DNA from 2 places in the Halobacillus sp. ABA4_118 genome. Region 2 is predicted to be linked to the other one. Evidence: riboswitches for the same ligand, from Rfam matches in the RefSeq annotation. Region 2 holds a riboswitch; the other holds the start of a gene.

Region 1 (3,242 bases), 2.2 Mb from region 2:
AAGCTGATGTTTTCGACCATTCCATCTTCTCATCACCTCTCTTAACCATTTCGCCTTCAAAGGAAGTTAATCCTTCCTGAAACCGAAGGAGGAAGCTTCCCCTTCCACCGATTGATAAAAAAGAGGGAAATCCTTGGTGTCTTCTTTCAAATGCCGTCCCATATGAGGCATCAGCTTATTCCACGCCATAGGGTTGGCGGCGATGGTTTGAAACAATGCCATTTCGTTGTCTGTCCACTTCCGGAGCGATTGAATATAATCCAATGTCAGCTGAAATCCCGGCAGCAGCTGTTCATCCCTTCGACTCTGAAAACGATCCAGGGCTGTTTTCCAATCCACCCCTTCATCCATCTGCTGAAAAGCATCGGCCAGCAGAAAGGACTGTAGAAACGCATCATTGATTCCAAGCCCCGTACTTGGATCTTTACTGTGACCAGCATCTCCAAGGAGGACCCAGCCCTCTCCATAAGCATTCCTGAAAAAGTTCGGCATTCCGGGGGTTCCGATAATCTTTCCCTGCAGAACTGCCCCTTCCATCCTTTTCTTCATTCCGTAAAATTGATTAAACGTTTGTTCAAATGTATCCTGCGGCGCTTTCATCATGTCCGTAAATTCCCCAGGGTGGATTTCAATACCGAGACAATCCCGGTTTTCCTCCATTGGAAATACAAAGCCGATTCGTCCTTCATGCAGGAAAATCTCCGTTACAGGTTCGCTTAACGGCTCCACGCCTGTGTAATAACCGTATAAGACCGGACGGAGAGGCTTCGTTTCCCGATACTTCTCTGCTTCCGTCCAGGCAGCGATGTTCGAGTTCTTTCCATCCGCTCCGGCCACCCACGCTGCACAGGCCTCCCACGCTTCCCCTTCTGTTTCAAGGTGAAGCCCGGCAACGCGCCCGTCCTCTCTGATCAAACCTCTTGCTGACGTACGCGGCATAAAAGTGACGGAACTCAACGCCTCGGCCTGCTCGATCAGAAGAGGGTCCAGGACATCTCGTTTAGGTATAATCGTATAATCCGCTCTCGGTCCTTCTATAAAACTTTGGCCGATATACGTCCGCATCCGGCTCACTTTTCTCAAACCGGTCTTCTCCAGTTTATGAAGGATGCCCAGTTCCTCAAGGAAGCGGGTATGGGACATAAAGTGAGTAGACAGTGTGTCACTCGGAAACGCGGCTTTATCGATCAACAGGACACGCTTCCCCATTTTCCCGAGCAGGACAGCCAGACTTGCCCCAGCTGCCCGGGCTCCTGTAATGATCACGTCATATGTATGATTCATTCCGGTCCTTCCTTTCTTTCTCAACCTGTGTCCCATCATAATCGGTTTCACGCAAAAAAACTACAGCCACAGGAAAACAAGCATAGGAAGCCATAAAAAAATCCCCTGGACGGGGATTTTTTAAAAGGTACGCTCTTCTTCAACTTCGTGATTCTGGTCAAGGATGTACAAGCGGCTCGGTTTGTTCTGTTTCGCGATTTCTTCCGCTTTTTCTACAGCTGTATCACGCTCATCAAATAAATCTGTCGGAGCTACGTCCTCAATTTTTACGAACCATCCGGTTACATCTTTATTTGGTACTACACTATATTCCTTCATGAAAACATCTCCTTCAACATAGACTTAATTATCCATTCCCGCCCTATTATAGATTTAAACACCCTTGTTTCAAGCTGGGAATTGACAAGAGAGCTGGACCCCTTTATAATTTCAAACAAGTCAGATAAATTAAATATTGAAAACTCTTATCGTGAGCGGCAGAGGGACTAGGCCCTGAGACGCCCGGCAACCTTCAAGGAAAACTTGAAAAGGTGCTACATCCTACAGATCAGATGATCTGAAAGATAAGGGGAGGTAAGCATACATAAAAGCCCTCTTCTTACTTACAGAAGAGGGTTTTTCTTTTTCCCTCTACACCGAGGATCAGGATGTCCTGGAAATCATAAGGAGGAATGAAACAATGACCAATTCAAATCATGTATACGGTGATGAAACACAGCTGCTTCACGGTGGACAGGAAGCTGATCCAGCAACAGGATCGCGTGCTGTTCCCATCTATCAGACAACGTCATATGTATTTAATGATACCGATCATGCCCAGAACCTATTCGCCCTGGCCGAACCAGGGAACATCTATTCCAGAATCACAAACCCGACGGTCGATGTATTTGAGCAGCGTGTTGCCCTTCTGGAAGACGGTGCCGCTGCTGTCGCTACAGCTTCCGGGATGGCGGCAATTACGATGGCCGTCCTGAACGTTGCCGGAGCCGGAGATACCATCCTCACTTCCTCCAACTTGTACGGAGGTACGTATAACTTATTCGTCCACACCCTTCCCCGCTATGGTGTGAACGTTGTTTTCGTAGATGGGAACGATCCTAATGCCTTTGAGGAAGCTGTTACACCTGAAACGAAAGCGATTTTTGCTGAAACCATCGGGAACCCAAGCCTGAATGTGCTGGACTTTGAAGCGGTAGCGGATATTGCCCACGCCCATCACATTCCCTTGATTGTCGACAACACCTTCGCCACCCCTTATGTATGCAAACCGATCGCCTGGGGAGCCGATATCGTTGTCCACTCCGCAACGAAGTGGATCGGGGGCCATGGTACAGCTATCGGCGGTATTGTCGTAGACAGCGGGCGTTTTGACTGGAATCACGAAAAATTCCCGGGTTTTACTGAGCCTGATGAAAGCTACAACGGCATCCGCTTCGGTATTGATGCTGGACCTGCCGGCTATGCGGTTAAGCTCCGTGTTCAGATTTTGAGAGATATCGGCGCCTGCCTGAGCCCCCAGAACGCCTTCCTGCTCCTGCAGGGACTTGAAACGCTTCACCTGAGAATCGAAAAGCATGCAGAGCAGGCATATGAAATTGCTGCCTACCTGCAGAACCATGAAGGGGTGGATTGGGTGAATTACCCTGGACTGCCGGATCACCCTACTCATGACCTTGCCCGAAAGTATTTGAAAGGCGGAGCCGGATCCATGGTTGTCTTCGGAATCAAAGGGGGACGCGAAGCCGGTCGTAAATTGATCGATCACTCCACACTCTGGTCCCACGTAGCTAATGTGGGTGATGCGAAATCATTGATCATCCATCCGGCATCCACCACCCATCAGCAGTTGAATGAGGAGAACTTGAAAAAGTCCGGTGTTTCCGAAGAACTTGTCCGCTTGTCGGTTGGTCTGGAATCTGTGACTGATCTTATACAGGACTTGGATCAAGCCATAGAAA
Region 2 (3,242 bases):
GTTGGAATCGTTCTCTTGTCTCTTCGGGATCAAGGTAGTAATGGTCTGAATGCTCCCGCTCCGGACGATGGAATACTTCAATTCTGCCACCGACATAATAATCCGGGCGCTTGTAAAGTTTACTGACCCCCGGGTGAGCGTCTTCTGTCGTTAAGTAAACCTTTGCAGCTTCTTTCTGTTTATCCGGCTTGTAAATGTCTTCGATTTCGATCACACCGTAGATTGCCCCATCTTTCACAAGAGCCGCTTGACCATGTAACGAACGGGCCTGCTCTTCAGAAACAGGCAGTGTGATCGGGAGACTCCAGGGAGTGCCGTCTTTCAAACGAAGATTTTCAACGACGTGATCATAATCTTCCCTTGTTAAAAATCCTTGAAGCGGACTGTATGCCCCATTAGCGATTAAATCGATATCACTCAACGCCATCGCATCAAGCTCGATCCTTTGTTCCGGAAGCGTATCCGGCTGTGCTGTAAAACGATTGATTAACTGCCCGCCATGCGGTTGAATAATGGACATCATTCATCTCTCCTTTATTGTTTCGTATCTCCCGCTGTGTGGAGTCCACACTCGGTTTTATCAAATCCCTGCCATCTTCCTGAACGGCCGTCATCCAGCGCTTTCGCTGTGCAGGGGATGCAGCCGACACTTGGATAGCTTTGGTCATGTAATTCATTGTAATCCAAGCTATTTAGTCGGATATAAGTCCATACGTCTTCCCATGTCCAGTGAATTAAGGGGCATACCTTGATGGACTGGAAGCGTTCGTCCTTGTTGACGAAGTTCGTATGACTCCGGCTTGCAGATTGTTCTCTTCTTAATCCCGACATCCAGGCAGCCGCTCCTGTCAGGGCTTCTTCCAGCGGTTTGATTTTTCTGATGGCACAGCATTGGTCGGGATTCCTTTTCCAAAGGGCCGGACCATATTCCTCTGCCTGTTCTTCCACTGTCAATTCCGGCTTTTTCATATGGATGTTCAAATCCGGATACCTCTTTTTCACTTTGTCTATCAAATCATAGGTTTCCTGGAAATGAAGTCCAGTGTCCAGAAAAACGACGTCGGCATCCGGCTGTGCCTTTGCAATGAAGTCAAGCAGTACGATCGCTTCAGCACCGAAGCTGCACGCATAAACGAGCTGTTTTCCATAATGCCCGTAAGCCCATTGAATCACACTCTCTGCCCCTTTGTGTCCATCATCAATATCCATATGAAGTAAAGGATCCCCGGTGAATGTTCCATATGTCGGTGCACTCGTATTCATAAGCTCCTCCTTTCTTATCTTCAACAAAAAAACCTTTCTTCTGATGGTAAGAAGAAAGGAGAGTCATTATACATGATTCAACCGTTCTTCTTATCCTTCCAAGTGTTGATCACCTGCTGGAATTGGCACAGCTTCTGTTCATGACGACAGATCCGTTGCCGAGGCTTCCAAGGGCCAGTCCCTCCACCTCTCTCGATAAGAAAAATGTTTCCAGATTTTGTTCAAAAGATTTGATTCAAATATTAGACCCGATTTAAAGATATGTCAACATGCATTTTAAATATTACTAGTTTTCTGTTTATTTTATTGTAAACCATTGACAAATCGTCATCCATGTTTTAGCTTTGAATATATTATTCATGTACTTAGGAATTCCGCTTTCAGCGCGGGCTACATATATCCTTATAAAGAGCCGGGGGAGGAAACTGGTCTGATGATCCCGCAGCAACCTCACATTGGAAAAGGTGCTCATTCCAGCAGACGGTGGTCTGAAAGATAAGGAGAGGAAGCTTGACCTCTTCTGGATGAAGAGGTTTTTTTGTGCCTCTTCATGGTTAAAACCAAGTAATCTTATGTGTTTAATCAAAAGGAGAGGTACGATGAAGAAATTACTTATATTTTCACTGGTTGGATTCTTTGCTCAATTGATGGATGGAGCCCTCGGAATGGGATTTGGTTTAAGCTCCTCCACCATCCTCCTCGCCTATGGAATGGCTCCGGCGGTGGCCTCCGCCTCTATTCATTTGTCCCAGATTGCTACAACGGCAGCTTCCGGGTTTTCCCATTATAAATTCGGCAACGTGGATAAGCGTCTCGTTTTGACTCTTGCTCTCCCCGGAGGGATCAGTGCCTTTGCCGGGGCTGCTCTGCTCAGCTGGATTCCAGGTGAGCTGATCCGCCCGTACATTTCCGTTTTTTTACTAGGGCTTGGCGTTTATGTGGTCATCCGCTTTTTACTGATGAATCGAGTGAAGCCCTTGCATACAGAAAAAAGACCATTTCGACGGCGCTTCTTGTTTCCCTTAGGTTTTCTGGGCGGTTTTCTTGATGCCGTGGGCGGCGGGGGTTGGGGGCCGGTAAATACACCTGTTCTCTTATCCAGCAAAGGAATCCTTCCCAGAAAAGTCATCGGCACCGTAGATACAAGTGAATTCATCGTTACTTTATCTGCTACGGCCGGCTTCCTGATCTTCCTTGGGTGGGAAGAGCTGAGCTGGATGCTTGTGCTCGCCTTTGTGATCGGTGGCGTTATTGCAGCCCCCCTCGCTGCCTGGCTTGTGAAAAAACTCCCCCCTCTCGTGCTTGGGGTAGCGGCGGGTGGATTTATCATTTTGACGAACAGCCGGACCCTGCTCACCTATGCCACATGGAGTGAACAGACCTTAGTTATCATCTACAGCCTGCTTCTTGCCGGATATGCTGCTGCCGTTATCTTCTCAGTTCGAAAATATATTCAACGGCACCGGCACCCGCAGACGGAAACACGGTTAAAAAAAGCGCAGTTCTAATGGAGAACTGCGCTTTCAGCTTATAGAATGACAAGCTTAGAAAACAAACCGCCAAGGCGTTTGTCTAATGGTCGATCAATATCCTCTGTGAAACCATTTCTTTCATCTCCGCTCCTGCATTCAGACCATAGACCATTACAAAAGGCTGCCGGGAAAAATCCCGACAGCCTGCGAACGCTGTTCTAAATCCAGAAGCGCTGCATTTTATTCGATAGAGAAGATATAGCTGTAAATCGGCTGGCCACCATGGTGAATTTCCACCTCTAAATCTTCAAAGGTTTCTTCCACATAAGCTTCCAGTTCAGCCACATCCTTATCGTCCACATCTTCCCCTGTAAGAATAGTAAGGATTTCATCTTCATCCTCATCAATCATCTGGTTCAGCAGTGTTTTCGCTGTTGTGAGGGCGTCTTTATCGGTAGCTGATATCTTCCCGTCGGAAATCCCCATAAAATGACCCTTTTCAATATC

What was found. A riboswitch is a leader RNA that binds a small molecule or an ion and turns the genes downstream of it on or off. The one in region 2 is predicted to bind S-adenosylmethionine.
Region 1: it holds a riboswitch for S-adenosylmethionine, as region 2 does, so the genes downstream of both, ACXAGL_RS05515 (O-acetylhomoserine aminocarboxypropyltransferase/cysteine synthase family protein) here and ACXAGL_RS16815 (phosphoadenylyl-sulfate reductase) in region 2, are expected to answer to the same signal.

What each region holds. Positions count from the first base shown of each region.
Region 1 is NZ_JBSWWS010000001.1:1,119,124-1,122,365, forward strand. Features, by position in the region: gene ACXAGL_RS05500 (hypothetical protein) at 1-25, opposite strand, end outside; gene ACXAGL_RS05505 (FAD-dependent monooxygenase) at 67-1,284, opposite strand; gene ACXAGL_RS05510 (DUF2188 domain-containing protein) at 1,405-1,602, opposite strand; SAM riboswitch class I at 1,746-1,854, shown strand; gene ACXAGL_RS05515 (O-acetylhomoserine aminocarboxypropyltransferase/cysteine synthase family protein) at 1,964-3,242, shown strand, end outside.
Region 2 is NZ_JBSWWS010000001.1:3,284,126-3,287,367, reverse strand. Features, by position in the region: gene sat (sulfate adenylyltransferase) at 1-520, opposite strand, end outside; gene ACXAGL_RS16815 (phosphoadenylyl-sulfate reductase) at 535-1,263, opposite strand; SAM riboswitch class I at 1,351-1,465, opposite strand; SAM riboswitch class I at 1,663-1,765, shown strand; gene ACXAGL_RS16810 (sulfite exporter TauE/SafE family protein) at 1,863-2,771, shown strand; gene ACXAGL_RS16805 (DAK2 domain-containing protein) at 2,976-3,242, opposite strand, start outside.